3 regions of the Limibacillus sp. MBR-115 genome follow, and region 1 is predicted to be linked to each of the others. Evidence: predicted binding sites of a transcription regulator. Region 1 holds the regulator's gene; each other region holds the start of a gene.

What was found. The regulator PhoB, encoded in region 1, activates phosphate uptake and scavenging genes when phosphate is short. The targets are predictions, from matches to a motif close to TNTCATAAAACTGTCA.
Region 2: a site for PhoB is predicted at 3,602-3,617, ahead of phnD (phosphate/phosphite/phosphonate ABC transporter substrate-binding protein). Genes of this name have one in related genera too.
Region 3: a site for PhoB is predicted at 3,738-3,753, ahead of ABIE63_RS01410 (DUF2794 domain-containing protein). Genes of this name have one in related genera too.

Annotation. Positions count from the first base shown of each region.
Region 1 is NZ_JBEPTJ010000002.1:339,854-345,605, forward strand. Features, by position in the region: gene pstA (phosphate ABC transporter permease PstA) at 1-1,111, shown strand, start outside; gene pstB (phosphate ABC transporter ATP-binding protein PstB) at 1,222-1,968, shown strand; gene phoU (phosphate signaling complex protein PhoU) at 2,017-2,775, shown strand; gene phoB (phosphate regulon transcriptional regulator PhoB) at 2,768-3,511, shown strand; gene ABIE63_RS05210 (ABC transporter ATP-binding protein) at 3,585-4,286, shown strand; gene ABIE63_RS05215 (FtsX-like permease family protein) at 4,292-5,752, shown strand, end outside.
Region 2 is NZ_JBEPTJ010000001.1:604,759-610,510, forward strand. Features, by position in the region: gene phnE (phosphonate ABC transporter, permease protein PhnE) at 1-801, opposite strand, end outside; gene phnE (phosphonate ABC transporter, permease protein PhnE) at 801-1,610, opposite strand; gene phnC (phosphonate ABC transporter ATP-binding protein) at 1,612-2,436, opposite strand; gene phnD (phosphate/phosphite/phosphonate ABC transporter substrate-binding protein) at 2,593-3,540, opposite strand; gene ABIE63_RS02855 (molybdopterin guanine dinucleotide-containing S/N-oxide reductase) at 3,774-5,752, shown strand, end outside.
Region 3 is NZ_JBEPTJ010000001.1:291,957-297,708, forward strand. Features, by position in the region: gene ABIE63_RS01390 (SDR family NAD(P)-dependent oxidoreductase) at 1-106, shown strand, start outside; gene der (ribosome biogenesis GTPase Der) at 114-1,532, opposite strand; gene ABIE63_RS01400 (PQQ-binding-like beta-propeller repeat protein) at 1,554-2,906, opposite strand; gene ABIE63_RS01405 (tetratricopeptide repeat protein) at 2,935-3,582, opposite strand; gene ABIE63_RS01410 (DUF2794 domain-containing protein) at 3,776-4,126, shown strand; gene ABIE63_RS01415 (hypothetical protein) at 4,295-4,555, shown strand; gene ABIE63_RS01420 (GNAT family N-acetyltransferase) at 4,677-5,228, shown strand; gene ABIE63_RS01425 (GFA family protein) at 5,265-5,636, opposite strand; gene guaA (glutamine-hydrolyzing GMP synthase) at 5,652-5,752, opposite strand, start outside.

The DNA of each region.
Region 1 (5,752 bases):
CGCCTTTACTCAAAGCCACGTCACCTTCCAGGTGTTTGTCGACCCGGCAAAGGTCGAGGCCGAAGACCCGGGGTCAGGCGATTTCCGGGGCATTGTTCGTCGCGGCTTCGAGGGGTTGGTTTCTCAAGAACTCTCGCGTCGTGATGGTCGGGACTTTCACGACATGCTGAGTCGGGGCGCTCAGTACATGCTTCGCGATACGGTCGTGGAGAATCCGCGATTGATCGGCCAGACGATAACGGTCACCTACCCCTTTGCCGATCCGATGGATCAGCTCCACAAGGGTCTGATCGACCGCGATACGCCGGAGAGCCAGCGCCGCGTCTCCGACAAGCAGATTGCCTGGTATGACGAGATGGCCGCTTCCGGCGCCATATCCAAGCCCTTCAACTGGGCGCTGTTCTTCAATGCGGACAGTCGCTTCCCGGAACTGGCGGGGCTGGCGGGCGCCTTGGTGGGCTCCTTTTACGCGCTCATGGTTTGTTTTCTCATATCCTTTCCGGTTGGCGTGGCCGCCGCCGTCTATCTGGAGGAGTTTGCGCCTAGAAACCGGGCGACGGACTTGATTGAGGTGAACATCAACAACCTGGCCGCGGTGCCGTCCGTTGTCTTCGGGTTGCTCGGTCTTGCGGTGTTCTTGAATTTCTTCGGTTTGCCGCGCTCGTCGCCGCTGGTTGGTGGCATGGTTCTTTCGTTGATGACCTTGCCGACGATGATCATCGTGACCAGGGCGGCGCTCAAGGCGGTGCCTCCCTCGATCCGGGAGGCGGCGTTGGGTGTGGGTGCCTCGCGCCACCAGGTTGTCATGCACCACGTATTGCCGCTTGCCATCCCGGGCATTCTGACCGGCACTATCATCGGTCTTGCGCAAGCTTTGGGTGAGACGGCGCCCCTGTTGTTGATCGGCATGAATGCCTTCATCACCTCGGCACCGGGCGGCATCACCGAACCTGCGACCGCGCTGCCAACGCAAGTGTTCATCTGGGCGGACAGCCCAGAGCGAGGCTTCGTTTCACGAACCTCTGCGGCGATCTTGGTGTTGATCGGATTTCTCATCGTAATGAATGGCGTGGCGGTGTTTCTACGTCAGCGTCTGGAACGAAAATGGTAGGAGAGCAACAGATGGCCCAGCCGGAGCAGGTCGCCGAGATCGCGCAGGAAGAATTACCGGCTTCCAAAGGCGTTGGTGAAGCACCGCTTGCCAACCCCGCGAATCCGAAGATGGTGACGCGGGACGTGAATGTTCACTACGGCGAGAAGCATGCGCTGCGCGGCGTCAATCTCGACATAAACGCCAACCAGGTGACTGCCCTGATCGGGCCGTCCGGCTGTGGCAAGTCCACCTATCTTCGCTGCTTGAACCGTATGAACGATGTTATCGACGGGTGTCGCGTGACGGGCGAACTGCATCTGGACAACGAAGATATCTACGATCCCAGGTTGGATGTGGTACAGCTGCGCGCCCGCGTCGGCATGGTATTTCAGAAACCGAACCCTTTCCCGAAGTCGATCTTCGACAATATCGCCTATGGACCCCGCATACATGGGATCGGACGCAACCGGTCCGACGTCGAGGAGATTGTCGAATCGAGTCTGCGTAAGGCCGGGCTTTGGGAGGAAGTGAAGGATCGGCTTGATGGGCCGGGCACGGGTCTTTCCGGCGGCCAGCAGCAACGCCTGTGTATCGCCCGGGCCATAGCGGTTAGCCCCGAGGTGATCCTGATGGACGAACCCTGTTCCGCTCTTGATCCCATAGCGACTGCGCGGATCGAGGAGTTGATCGACGACCTGCGCCGCAACTTTACAATCGTCATAGTCACACATTCGATGCAACAGGCCGCGCGCGTGTCGCAGCGCACGGCGTTTTTCCATCTGGGCGAGTTAGTCGAGGAAGGTGACACCGACGCCGTGTTTACCGTTCCGAAGGACAAACGCACTCAAGGATACATCACGGGCCGGTTTGGCTAATCAAAGATAGACTTGGTAGGGCCGAACCAGCAGAGGCGGGAGAAGAACATGGGAACGGGCAACGAGCACAAGGATCATATCGTCAGGTCTTTCGACGAGCAGTTGGATCTGCTGACGCAGTCGATCGTGCGGATGGGCGGGATAGCCGAAAGTCAGCTTTCGCTATCAATCCAAGCGTTGGTGAGGCGCGACTCCGACCTGGCCGGGAAAGTGGTCGCAAACGACGCCGAACTGGACAGACTGGAGCACCAGGTCGACGAAATGGTGGTCCGGCTGCTGGCGCTTCGCCAGCCAATGGCCATCGACCTTCGCGATGTAATCTCCGCCCTGAAAATTTCCTCCGACGCGGAACGGATCGGCGATTACATCCGGAATATCGCCAAACGCACACTGGCGCTCAACCAACTGCCGCCGATCAAACCGCTGTACGCGATCCCGCGTATGGCGCAGCTTGTCGAAACCTCCATCAAGGATGTGTTCGATGCCTATGTGGAACGCGATGTCGAGCGCGCTGCGGAAGTGTGGCGACGGGACGAGGAAGTGGACGAGATGTACACCAGCCTGTTCCGCGAACTTCTCACCTACATGATGGAAGATCCACGCTCAATCACGACCTGTACACACCTGCTGTTCATAGCCAAGAATATCGAACGCATCGGCGACCATGCGACTAACATCGCGGAGGTCGTGACTTTTCTGGTGACAGGCAAGCATCTGACCGAAGGGCGCCCCAAAGGCGATACCACGAGCTACACTGTATTCACGCAAGACAGCCAGGAGGCGGAGGGTGGGAACCACGATGCTTGAACGTAACGCTTCGCAGGCCGTCAAACCGCTGGTGCTCATCGTTGAGGACGAAGACGCCTTGGTGACATTGCTGCGCTACAACCTGGAACGCGAGGGGTACCGAACGGCTGCGGCCCGTGACGGTGAAGAAGCCTTGGTTATGGTCAAGGAGGAAACGCCGGATATCATTCTGCTCGACTGGATGTTGCCCCTGACATCGGGCATCGAAGTGTGCCGCCAACTCCGTCGCAGGCCGGAGACCAAAGATGTGCCCGTGGTGATGCTGACGGCGCGTGGCGAAGAGGGCGACAAGGTTCGCGGGCTCAACAGCGGCGCGGACGATTATATTACCAAACCGTTCTCCCCTGCGGAGCTGGTCGCCCGATTGCGGGCGGTCATGCGTCGGGCGCAGCCGGCCTTGGCGGCGGATACTCTTGAGTTCGAAGACATGATCATGGATCTCGTTGCGCATAGGGTCCGACGTGGAAGCCGCAACGTTCATCTCGGCCCGACCGAGTATCGGCTCTTGCGCCATCTGTTGCAGCACCCGGGGCGCGTATTTAGCCGGGAGCAGCTTCTCGATGCCGTTTGGGGACACGATGTCTACGTTGAGCCGCGTACGGTGGATGTGCACATCAGGCGTTTGCGCAAGGCGTTGAACGAGGGCGACGAGGCCGATTTGATCCGCACGGTCAGGGCGGCGGGCTATGCTCTCGACAAGCCCATGACAGACGGTGACGCGATAGCCATGAAATAGCCGCTTGATTTAGCGGACCTCGCGCCCAAATCGTTAGGGTCTTTATTTGGGAGCGAACGCCGTGAGATCCGTTATGGAAGAATCAAAGGTAATTCAGTTGGAAGGCGTTCGTTTGACCCTGTCGGCGGCCTCCGGCCCGGTGGAGATACTGCGCGGGCTCGACCTCGAAATCGAGGCCGGCGAAACGGTGAGCATCGTGGGGCCGTCCGGGTCCGGCAAGTCCTCCATGATGATGTTGATCGCCGGGCTGGAGCGGGCAACCGCGGGCCGAGTTCAAATCGATGGAACCGATTTGACGAATCTCAATGAGGACGCGCTCGCGCGCTTTCGCCGTGATCGTATCGGCATCGTTTTCCAGGATTTTCACCTGATTCCAACGATGAACGCCCTGGAGAATGTCGCGGTGCCCCTCGAGTTCGCGGCAGCACCTGACCCTTTTGCGCGTGCAGCCGAGGTATTGGAGCAAGTTGGGCTCGGTCAGCGCCTCACACATTTCCCCTGGCAGCTTTCCGGGGGTGAGCAGCAGCGTGTAGCTCTGGCGCGCGCGTTTGCCTCAGGCCCGCGACTGCTGTTGGCCGACGAGCCAACAGGCAATCTGGACGGCGAGACGGGGCGTCAGGTGATAGAGCTGCTTTTCACTTTGCAACGCAAGCAAGGTACGACTCTTTTGTTGATTACGCACGATCCTGCCCTCGCCGAGCGCTGTGATCGCCAAGTACGAATCCTGGACGGTCGCATCGAAGCGGACAGCCGTCTGTCGGCGGCGGCTCAGTAAATTTCTTGTCCAGCATCACAAAGAACGAGCAAACCTTGTCGCTTCTAGGAAGCCTAGCCCAGCCTTTCAGACTGGCACGCCGAGAATTACGAGGCGGCCTGAAGGGATTCCGGATTTTTATAGCCTGCCTGGCGCTGGGAGTAGCGACGATCGCAGGGGTCGGGTCGTTGTCCGAGGCGATGCTTTCATCGCTTCGTACGGACGGGCGCGCACTGCTCGGCGGCGACGTTGAGGTTCGATTGATCCATCGTGAGGCCAGCGCGGCAGAGGAGTCCTGGTTCCGTGACAGCAGCAAGCGCCTCTCGCGCACAGCCGACCTGCGCACCATGGCGCGCAGCGGTCTGCAACCGGATGGCACGACGCAGGGACGACAGCGGTTAGTCGAGTTGAAAGCGGTTGATGAGGCCTACCCGCTGTATGGCGCGTTCAAAAGCGACCCGCAATCAGACCTGCCGGACCTTCTGGCCTATCGAGACGGCCGCTGGGGTGCGCTCGTCGACACCGCTTTGTTGGTGGCGCTGGAAATAGAGGCCGGCGATGCCTTGCGAATCGGTAACGTCGACTATGAGGTTCGCGGTACGGTCAAACGCGAGCCTGACCGTGCGGCGCGCGCCTTTACCCTGGGGCCGCGGGTGCTTGTGGGGTTGGCCAGCCTCGAAGGGAGCGGGTTGCTGCAGCCGGGGAGCCTCGCCTACCACCACTATCGTCTTGAGCCGCGCGACGGATTGACGCCGGAGCAATGGATAGATGCGACCAAGGAGCGTTTTCCCGAGGCAGGGTGGCGGATCGTCGACGTAGCGGGTGGTGCGCCTGGGATGGAGCGTTTCGTCGAACGTGTCACCCTTTTTATGACTCTGGTTGGGCTGACGGCATTGCTGGTTGGGGGCGTCGGAGTCGCCAACGCCGTGCGCAGCTACCTGGGTGAGAAGCGCAAGGTGATTGCCACCTTGAAGGCGCTCGGCGCCTCGGCCCGTCAGATCTTTTTGACATACCTTCTGCAAATTCTTGCCATCGCCGGACTTGGCATAGCCATAGGGCTTGCCATCGGCGCAGCCGTACCTTTGGCGGTCGGTCCTCTCTTGGCCGACCGGCTTAACCTTTCAAGCTTGGGCGGCCTTTATCCGCAGCCCTTACTGCTTGCCGCCCTGTTTGGGCTGTTGGTGACCCTGTCCTTCTCTCTTTGGCCCCTTGGGCGCGCTCAAGCCGAACGGGCAGCCGGGCTTTTCAGGGAGCAGGGCAGCAGCGAGCGCCGTCTGCCGGCCCCATGGGTTGTGATCGTTACGCTGATGGCCGCGGCAGCACTTGCCGGTCTTGCAATCATCACCTCAACGGACCGCCTGTTCGCGGCGGGGTTTGTTGCCGGATCGGTCGGTAGCCTTTTGGTGTTCCGTCTCGCGGCTGCGGGTGTCATGGCCGCGGCGCGCGCTTTGCCACGCTTTCGTACGGTTGAACTGCGGCTTGCGGTT
Region 2 (5,752 bases), on a different contig from region 1:
GCGAACCTTCGCGGACACCCATTCGCTCAACACCACGGTTCCAAGGATAACGATGAAAATCATGGTTACTTGCGGCCAGGCCAGTACATTCAGCGATGCCTGAAGTTGGAGGCCAATGCCTCCGGCGCCGACCAAGCCCAGAATCGTCGACTCTCGGATGTTGATATCCCACCGAAACACCGAAATGCCGAAGAACGCTGGCAACACCTGCGGCACAATAGCGTAGTCCACGACCTGTGCGGCAGATGCGCCGGTCGCAGAGATCGCCTCGACCTGAGTTTCGTCAATCTCCTCAATCGCCTCATAAAGGAGCTTAGCGACAAAGCCGATCGACCTAAGGCCGATGGCGACGATTCCCGCCAGAATCCCCGGACCTATGATCGCCACCAGCAACAGAGCCCATATCAGCGAGTTGATCGAACGCGACGACACAATGATGAAAAGCGCTATCGGTCGTACGAAAAGGACGCTGGGTGTCGTGTTTCGGGCGGCCAGAAAGGCCACCGGTATAGCAATGGCGATGCCTAGGAGCGTCCCCAGGGTTGCGATGTTCAGCGTGTCCCAAAGAGGGGCCCAAAGGACTTCGATGTAAGACCAGCGAGGCGGAAACATCCGTCCGCCCAAATCGGCGGCCTGGGTCGGCGCATCGGCCACGAAATACCAGATCGTATCCTTCGTCATCACCTGCCAACAGAAGATAAAGAAGACCACGAGAAGGAACCAACCGCCCCACAACACCCACTGTTGCAAGGTTGTGCGCTTGCGCCAGACAGCCGAATCGGAAGTTTTTGTAATCGGCATTACTGCACCCACTTGCGAACGAAGCCGGAGGAATATTCCGCCACCATGACGATAGCGATGATCATCAGCAAAATTGCGCCGGCCGAGTCATACTCGTAACGATCAATCGCCGTGTTCAAGGTGGCGCCGATACCGCCCGCCCCGACGATTCCAATCACCGCCGACTCTCGGAAGTTGATATCCAGACGATAAAGCGACAAGCCTATCAATCGCGGCATGACCTGCGGTTGAATGGCGTAATTCACGAGCTGAAGCCAGCTTGCACCGGTCGAGCGAACCGCTTCCGCCTGGCTCTCGTCAATGTCTTCGATATCCTCCGCCAGCAATTTGGCGAGAAAACCAATGGTGGCAAACGACAAGGTCAAGAATCCCGCGAAGGGGCCAAAACCGAACATTGCAACAAAAAGAATGGCGATGATGATTTCTTGCAGGGCCCGCGACAGCGCAATGATCGAGCGGCAAACGTAGTAAACGGGACGCGGCGCCAGATTGCGCGCAGCCCCGACGCCGATGGGAACGGATATCAGAATGCCGACGACCGTTGCCGTTACGGTCATGGTCAAGCTTTCGACCAACCCTTGTGAGATATCCGACCAACGACTCGTGAAATCGGGAACCAAGAAACCCTGCACGAAGCGCCAGCCTCGCTCCAGTCCGTCATAGACACGGACCCAGTTCACCTCGACGGACCTGATCGCCAGGATAAGATAGATGACCGCACCACTGTATATTCCCAAGCGCCATCGAGCGTCCCGGATCAGTACGGGCGGACGCTTCCAACGGCGCGGTTTGACGGCGGCGTCTGTCATCTCAAGTCAGTCCCGCCAAACGTTCTTCCTTCACCAGCGCAGCGTCATCATGGTCATCCGAGTGCGCAGCCTTACGCATCGCCGTCCAGTCCTCCTCGCCGTAGATTTCGGTCAGCACCTTATCGTCAAGCGCATCCGGCGGGCCGTCGAAGACCACTTGCCCGGCCCGCAGGCCGATGATCCTGCGCGTGAAGTTCTGCGCCAGGATCACGTCGTGAATGTTGATGATGGCCGGCAAGTCCCGCTCTGCGCAGATCTCGCCGATCAGCCGCATGATCTGTCGCGAGGTCTTGGGGTCCAGCGATGCCGTGGGTTCATCCACCAGCAGGAGTTCGGGGTCTTGCTCCAACGCCCGTGCGATACCAACACGCTGACGCTGGCCGCCTGACAGCGCATCGGCACGCTTTTCGGCCTGATCGGACAGGCCAACACGATCCAAGAGCTTGAAGGCCTTATCCAGGTCGGATTGATTGAAACGTCGCGTGAACGACCGCCAGAAAGGAACATAGCCCAATCGGCCAGAAAGCACGTTCTCCATAACGGTCAGCCGCTCGACCAACGCGTATTCCTGGAAGATCATACCGATCCGGCGCCGGGCGCGGCGCAGTTCCTTGCGCGGCAACGAGGTGATATCCAAATCGCCCAGGAAGACCTTGCCTGCGGTCGGCTCCACCAAGCGGTTTACGCAGCGAATCAAGGTAGACTTGCCGGCGCCGGAGGGGCCAATCAACCCGACCACTTCGCCGGACGGGACCTCGAAGGAAACATCGCTGAGCGCTTTATCTCCGGTCTTATAGGTTTTTGAGAGATTGGTGACCTTAAGCACCGGGCATCTCCAGATAAGCAAGTACCAAAAACGGAACCGGATGAACGTCGCGTGCCGCCGGACACTTGGATAACCAAATGTCCGGCGAACCGCTATACGTTAAAGTTCCGATTTTCCCAACACGGGAAAGACGACGAAAAAGCTAAATCAAGCGTCTTACTGACAAGCGTAAGAAACACCGTTGGCTTCGTCGATCTTGCGAATGACGGCCCAATGGTCCTTGAAGGTGATCGGCACGAACTGGGCTTCGCCGGATTTGCCGAACTCTTCTTCAAGAGATGATCCCTCCCACTTGAAGGAGAAGAAAGCCTCTTGGATCTTCTCCTGCAGTTCCGGCTTCAGGTTGTAGGCTATGCCGTAACCGGTCGTCGGGAAGGTTTGGGATTTGTAGATCGAAACGATCTGCTCGGCCTTGACGACATCACGGTCCAGCATGCGCGCCAGAACCGAATTGGCGATGGCAGCCGCTGGATAGTCTTTGTTAGCGACGCCCAGGATCGAGTTATCGTGTTTGCCGGAGAAGACAGGCTCGAAATCCGTGCCGGCAACGAACTGGTAGTCGGCTTTCAGGATCGCCGAGGGCGCCTTAAAGCCAGAGTTCGAAGTCTCAGACGTAAAGGCCATCTTCTTGCCCTTGATGTCCTCGACCTTGGTGATGCCGGAGCCGGGATAGGTGATGATCTCCATCTCATAACCGAAGGAGCCGTCGGCGCTCGCCATCATGGTGAAGGGCCGGAAGCCCGCACAGGCGACAGCCAGCGGATTCGAGCCGGTGTTGAAGCCCGCAATATGCAGGCGACCGGCGCGCATCGCCTCGATCTGGGCGGCATTGGACTGCACCGGGAAGAACTGCACCTTCTTGCCGGTTACGCTTTCCATGTGGGCCAAGAAGTCCGACCAAGCCTTGGCGTAGACGGCAGGATCCTCGACCGGTGTGTAAGCGAAGATCAAGGTGTCCGGATCGATCTGCTGAGAGGCATCGCTCGGAATATCGGCGATCAAGTCACCGTCGCTGTCCGTGAAACGGCTATCCAACGTGAACTCGGCACGCGCGGGGCTCACAAGAAAGGTCAGCGCGGCAAGCGCCATTAAAAGCAACTTCATCGGGTATCTCCCTGGTCTGTTTTACGGAGCGTTATAAGAAGCTCACTTGGCTAACGTTTTATGATGTTTTTATTACGAACGGAAGTCTGCCGTCGGAGCAAGCCGAAAATTGTTGTGAGACTGATACCGGGGAATAAGAATTCCGAACCACGCTGCGACGGCTTAGCGCTGGATTGCGGGCGCGTTGCACTTTAAGTAGATAGGAGATCTATTAAACCACCAGGATCAAGGCCATGGACAACGACAGTCAGCTTCGCGTTACACCCTTCGCGACCCACTGGGGCACCTATCACGCGGAGGTTCGCGGCGGCAAGGTGGTTGGCGTCAGGGACTATGCCGACGATCCCGATCCTGCGGTCATCGGCCCTGGTATCGTCGATATGGTCGAACATCCGACGCGGGTCGGTCGGCCGATGATCCGCAAGGGCTTCTTGGAAAAGGGTAAGGATTCCGACCGCAGTGGCCGCGGCCGCGAACCCTTCGTCGCCGTTCCCTGGGATGAGGCTCTGGAAATCGCCTCGGGCGAGCTGGACCGGGTCCGTAAGGCCCACGGCAACCAAGCGATATTCGGCGGATCTTATGGCTGGGGCAGTGCCGGCCGTTTTCATCACGCACAGAGCCAGGTACACCGTTTCCTGAACTGCATCGGTGGCTATACACCCTCCATCGACACTTACAGTTATGCGGCGGTCAGTGCCATTTCGCCCCACGTGGTCGGCCACTTTGCCCGCCTCGTCTTGAATCAGGCGACGGCTTGGCCGCATATCGTCGAGAATTGCGAGCTGATGGTGATGTTCGGTGGCATGGCCATCAAGAATGCCCAGGTAACCTCGGGCGGCGTTGGTCGGCACACGACCCGCGAGGCACTGTTGGCAGCCAAGCAAAACGGCACGCAATTTGTCTCCGTTTCGCCGCTGCGCAGCGATGCCATCGACCTGTTGGACGCCGATTGGGTCGCTGCGCGGCCAAATAGCGACACCGCATTGATGCTGGCGCTTGCGCACACGATTCACAGCGAGGGATTACACGATCAGGCCTTCCTTGATCGCTATTGTACCGGCTTCGACCGCTTCCTGCCCTATTTGACAGGCCAGAGCGATGGCCAACCCAAGGACGCGGACTGGGCCGCCGGAATTTGTGCCTTGGAGGCTGAGATGATCCGCAGCCTAGCCCGGCGCATGGCGGGCAAGCGCACCATGATCACGGTTTCCTGGTCGATGCAGCGTGCCGATCACGGCGAACAGCCCGGTTGGATGGCCATCGTGCTGGCGGCGATGTTGGGTCAGATAGGTCTGCCCGGCGGCGGTTTCGGCATCGGTTACGGCAGCGAGAACGGCATCGGAAACCCGGTTCTCCCCTTCAAGTTTCCCGCCGTTCCGCAAGGTCAAAACCCGATTGCCGAAGGCATTCCCGTTGCCCGCATTTCCGACGCCCTTTTGCATCCGGGCGAGCCGTACGATTTCAACGGCCGGCGCACGACCTATCCGGACCTGCGATTGGTCTACTGGGTTGGCGGAAACCCCTTCCACCATCATCAGGATATCAACAAGCTGGTGGCGGCCTTCCAGCGCCCGGAGACCATTATCGTCAACGAAATCTGGTGGACGCCGATGGCCCGCCACGCCGATATCGTATTGCCGGTTACGACGGTGTTGGAACGCGAAGACATCGCCATGACCCATTGGGAGCCCTTGATCGTCGCTATGCGCCAGGCGGTGGAGCCGGTCGGCGAGGCGCGCCACGACTACGAAATTTTCTCGGGGCTTGCCCACAAGCTGGGCGTGGGTGAGACCTTCACTGAGGGTCGCAGCCCCGAAGACTGGCTGCGTCACCTTTGGGACCAGGCGCGCCAACGTGCCGCCGAAGCGAATTTCGAACTGCCCAGCTTGGAGGAGCTTCGCGCACGCGAAATGATCACGCTGCCCGATCCCGATCGTCATCCGGTATTGCTTGAGTCATTCCGCAACGACCCCGAGGGCAATCCCTTGGAGACCCCGAGCGGAAAAATTGAGATATTCTCGGAACGGATCGCCGGCTTCGACTATGACGATTGCCCCGGACATCCCGCCTGGATGGAGCCATACGAGTGGCTGGGCGGGCCGGATGCAGAACACTATCCCCTGCATCTTGTCTCCAACCAGCCGAGGACCCGGCTGCACAGTCAGTTCGACCCCGGCTCGGTCAGCCGGGCGAGCAAAATACAGGGCCGCGA
Region 3 (5,752 bases), on a different contig from region 1:
AGAAGACCCGGCGCTCCTGAAGACACCTGAGGACATTGCCGAGCATTTCGTGCCGTTGGCCATGGCGGATTGCTCGCGGCATGGCGAAACAATATCGCTGAAGTAACCTAGGATCAGGCGTAGGGGTTGTCGCCCTTGCGAAGAAGAAAGCGTATAGGTACGGCTGGCATGTCGAAATCCTCGCGCATGCCATTTTCCAGATAGCGAACATAGCTGTCCGGCAACTCTTTGGGCCGTGATACCCAGAGCGCAAACGTAGGCGGGCGTGATTTGACCTGCGTCACATAGCGAATCTTGAGGCGACGGCCTGACACCATTGGCGGCGGATGAGCCTCCAGCATCGCGCTCAGCCAGCGGTTCAAGCGCGCTGTGGAGATGCGGCTCTGCCAGGTTTCGTAAACCTCCAGCACTGCATCCATCAGTCGATCAAGACCTCGCCCGGTCAGGCCGGAAATCGGCACCAAGGGGATACCCTTGACCTGGGGCAGCGAGCGGATCATGCGGTCCTGCACCTCGCTGATGGCAGCCTTGGAATCCTTGAGGGCGTCCCACTTATTGAGGCCAATGACCAGCGCGCGGCCTTCCTCGATAACCGTGCGCGCGATCCAAAGGTCCTGCTTGTGGAGCCCCTCCTGGCCGTCCAACAACAAGACAACGACCTGGGCATAGTCGATGGCGCGCTTGGTATCATAGGCAGACAACCGCTCGACCCGATCCGTCACCTTGGCGCGACGGCGCAATCCTGCGGTATCCACAAGCCGGAAGTGCACGCCGCGAAACTCCCAATCGAGGGAAATGGCGTCACGCGTTATGCCCGCTTCCGGCCCTGTCAATAACCGGTCTTCACCAATCATGCGATTGACGAGAGTCGATTTACCGACGTTGGGCCGTCCTACGATCGCAAGCTGTAGTGGCCCGCTGGGCGGCTCCTCGCCTTCCGTGCCGTCCTCGGCGTGCTCGGGCGTCGACGGCTCCTTCTTAGCCTTCTTCCCCTTGCTCACTCGTGGCGCTTGCGAAACCGCCTGGTCTTCTCGCAAAACGGTCAATCGCTCCAGAATGGCGTCGTGCAGGTCGGAAATTCCAAGGCCGTGCTCGGCAGAAAACGGTACCGGTTCGCCCATTCCCAACCGCCAAGCTTCGGCCAAGCCGGCTTCAGCCGCCCGTCCTTCGCACTTGTTCGCAATCAGGATCACAGGCGTCGGACTGCGCCGCAGCACCTCTGCGAAATGCGCATCCAGGGGTGTCACCCCCGCTCTTGCATCGACAATGAAGACAGCCAGGTCCGCCTCGGCGAGCGCCCGTTCGGTCTGCTGCCGCATCCTGCCCTCTAGGGTTCCGCCGTCGGCCTCTTCAAGACCGGCGGTATCAATCACCTTGAAGGTTAGATCGTAAAGACGCCCCTCCCCTTCGCGGCGATCACGCGTCACGCCCGGTTGATCGTCAACCAACGCCAAGCGCTTGCCGACCAGACGGTTGAACAGCGTCGACTTGCCGACGTTCGGCCTTCCGATGATGGCGAGGGTAAAACTCATCTGCGGTTCCGCTCCTACCGCCTAGCGGTAGGCGAGCAAGTCGCCGTCCTCGGTCAATAGATACAGCGTCCGGTTCGCCACCAAAGGTGCGATCGTCACCTTGCCGCGAAGCTCTATTACGCCGGTTTCCGTGCCATCGGAGGGGGCCAAAATTCGGACCTCTCCATTGGAACCCGCAACGATCACCTGGTTACCTGCGACAATCGGTCCGTACCAAGCAATAGGGCCATCACGGTCTTCCGGATCCTCGAACCTCGGCAACTGCGTGACCCAGCGAACGCGACCGCTGCTGCGCACAACCGCCATTACCGTCTGCTCGTTGGTCACAAGAAAGACGAAATCGCCCACTGTCCAAGGCGTGCTGATCCCGCCGGCCTCGATATCCCAGGCGCGTTGCCCCTGAAGGGCTGCAATAGCCACGGAGCGATTGCTGTTGCCCATCACCAGCACAAAGTCTCGATCGATAACGGGATGCCCTCTGATATCGGCGAGATCGAGGATGGGGTCGCTACGCTTGAAGCCGGAAAGGGAATCGCTCCAAAGGACGTGGCCGTTGTCGGGCCGCAGTGCATAGAGCTCACCCGAGGAGTAAGGCGTTACGACCAAATCATTCGTCACGGCCGGGCTTGCTGCGCCCAAAAGACCGGCGGCCTCCTGGATGCCGCGGTGAACCCAAACCTGCGACCCGTCACCAGCGGAAAGAGCGTAGGTCTGGTTATCGATGGTCACGACATAAACTTGATTGCCTACAACGGTCGGCGCTGCGCGCAAAGGCGTCGCAAATTGTTGACGCCAGATAACCTCGCCGCTGGAGCTGTCGAGCGCCAGAACCTGGGCGAAACCCGTCGTGACGTAAAGCCGGCCCGACTGATAGGCGAGACCGCCGCCAAAGAAGCCGTCATCCTCGTCTTCGGGCGCAATATCGCGCTGCCAGAAACGGCGGCCGCTATTCGCATCAAACGCGGAAACCTTGGAGGTGGCGTCCAGTGTAAAAATCCGCCCTTCCGCTACGACAGGCTGCGCCAGAATACGCACGTTCGAGCCGGAACCCTCGCCGACGTCGGCGGTCCAAGCCAAGCGCAATCCCGTACCCAGATCCAGATGGTACATGGCATGGTCGGGCCTACCGCCCGCCTGCGCCCACTCCGCGTTGGCCTGTGGAGCAGGCAATGTCACGGGCAGGTCAGCGACACTGGGGTCGGCGCGCAGGGCCTGATCAAGGTTGTAGACCGGTTCGCGGGTGCCGGGCAGCGGCGGGTCGGACTCCGCATCACCGATATAGTCGTCATAAAGACTACAGCCACCAAGGAAGAGCAACCCCACAAGCACCAAGCAAGATAGCTTCAGGGAATGAACGGCCGATCGAAACTTCATCAGATTTTTTCCCCTAAGAAACCCAGCATTACTCGGCCCCCAGGACTGTCAGCATACGCTGCGCGCGGCTACGAACGCCGCCAGGCGCCTCGGTGCCATCGACCAAAGTCTGAAACAGCGTACGCGCTTTTTCGTCATCGCCCTTTTTCATGGCGATATACCCCATCAATTCCGTCGCGCTGGCATAGAAGGGATTGGCCTCATTCAACAAGGGCGCGAGGCGGCCTTCCAAGGCATCCGGAGCGGCGTCATCCAACTCCAGCATCACCGACTGCAAGCGCGCAAGATCGCGCAGAGCCTTCGGCACCGCAGTGTCGTTCGACAGCGCATCCAGTGCACCGACCGCCGCAGCCTTGTCGCCGGCCTTCTGATGCTCTCCGGCAATCCTGAAGCGCGCAAGGACCCCATAGCCCGAGGGGTTCTCCTTGGCCACCTCTTCTAGAGCCGCGACAGCTTCCGCCGTCCCCTGCTCATCGACGATGGCAAGCGCCGCAGCGAAGCGTTCGGAATTCTTGATGCTCTGTTGCTGTTTCCAATAGGTCCAGCCCTGGTATCCAGCCACCCCCAGCACCAGCGCAACCGCCGCGCCGATGACGACAAAGCGGTAACGCTTCCAGAGCTTCATGTACTGTTCGTGCCTTACGGCTTCTTCGACTTCTTCAAAAATATCGCTCAAGCTGCTTCTCCCGTGGCTGAGCGTCAGTCACATTGCGCCGCGACTATAGCCATTATGACATGCCGGGCAAAGAGGCGCATTGCGCGTCGTGGTCGGCTTCGTGCCGATTCTTGATTCCTTCCTAGACGTCACGGTGATTTTGAGGAACACTATTATTGCAGTTTTGGGAAATGAGGGAGATTCAAGGGCAACGATGGCAATCGTGGTGACCTTCGATCCGAGCCCCTCGGCCGGGAGGCCGAAATCCCAACGTGCGACCTTCTTCAACCGTCATGAACTAAGTCAGTTGCTTTCGCTCTACTCCACGCGGGTGGCGCGCGGAGAATGGCGCGATTACGCCCTGGACCACCAGCAAGGCCAAGCCATTTTCTCGGTTTTCCGCCACACCATGGAGTCGCCGCGCTTTTCCATCGTCAAAGCAGTAAGCCAAGGCGGTAAGAAGCAGGAGTACGCAGTCTTCGCGGGGAAACGTCGGTTGAGCCGCTCAAGCAACCTGTCGGACGCACTGCGTATCTTCGATAAAGAGCTGGTCGTCATAGGCTGAAACTCCTTCGCCTGCCTGCCAGGCAACGGGTTCCGGTCCCACCTCTTCCGCATGCCGATCCTCCGGTTCTCCCAGGCCTTTGCCGTTCCGTCATTCCCCTATGTTCCTTATTTGTTCTTTTTTGTATTAGACTGCAATCCAGTCTCATTGCGTGAAAGGAACTTGGGCATGCCGGAAGATGCGTCGCCGACGCCGACATCACTTGGCGACCTGCGTGCGATGGACTTGGACGTCTTTTGCTGGTGCAACCGCTGCTTCCACAACGCGATTCTGGAGACAGCGGGGCTAATTCCCCGCTTCGGACCTCACCATCCGGTCCCTCACCTTTCTAGCAAACTGCGCTGTGAGGCCTGCGGCAGCCAAGACGTCGAGGCACGCCCTGCCTGGCGGGGCCTCGGTCAGGTCACCCGGCATGGCAAGCTGACATAGCAGTCCAATAGGAATCCCCAAAGGCAGGCAAGCAGTCTTGCGTCACCAATGCCCCGCTATATCATCATCGTCTGTGAAGATCGAGAACGGCCAAGCAATTGGCTAGGTAGGCGAGGTTGAATTGGCAGCAGCGGATTATCGAATCAACGTCCTAGAGGCCACCGAAATTGCATCGTACCTGGAACCGCTAGCCGAAATCTTAAAGGCCTGTGTCCATGATGGCGCCAATGTCAGTTTTGTCTTGCCGTTCGGCGATTTCGAAGCTCAGGCTTTCTGGCGCGAGAAGGTCGCCCCGTCGGTGGCGGATGGCAAACGCCGCTTGCTGGTCGCGGAAGTCGATGGTGTGATGGCCGGGACAGTGCAACTGAACCTGGAAATGACGCCAAACCAGGCGCATCGAGGTGAGGTCTCGAAGTTGTTGGTTCATCCACGCTTCCGCCGCCGGGGCATCGGACAGGCCCTGATGCGCGAAGTGGAACGCCAGGCAATCGGGGCTGAACGTTGGTTGTTGACCTTGGATACCGCCGATGCGACTGCCGAGCGTATATACCGCGCTTTGGGATTCACGGTCGCTGGCAGTATCCCCGCCTTTGCCCGCCACCCGATGGAGGACCGCTGGGAAGCGACGACTTATATGTACAAGATTCTGGAGGATATTCGGCCCAGCAATTGAATGGGCTTTATTCGTGCTGGAATAACACCCGCCCCTCTAGATATCGCTTGGGTGCGCGTTCCTGCCATCTGAACATTCGACATCCAAGTAGTCTTCGATCAACACGCCATCTATACAGGCGATATTCACCCCATACGCCGAGGGATCGGAACGGCGTCTATGATGGGTATAGATCCCGCAGACCTTGCAGAAGTAGTGCTTGGCCGTGTGTGTGTTGAAGCTGTACTCGGTCAAGAACTCGCGGCCTTTCACTACCTCCAGGTTCTCAAGCTTGACCGAAGCGACTACCGCGCCTTTTCTGCTGCAAATCGAGCAATTGCAACGCCGTGGATTCTTGAGCCCGTCCGGCACCGTTAAAGCTAGTTCCACGGCGCCGCAATGACACGTCGATTTTAGTATTTCGACCATTTCTCGACCGCGATCTTATTCCCACTCAATGGTCCCGGGAGGCTTGGAGGTCACATCATAAACGACGCGATTGATGCCGCGCACCTCGTTAATGATGCGGGTCGCCACGCGGCTCA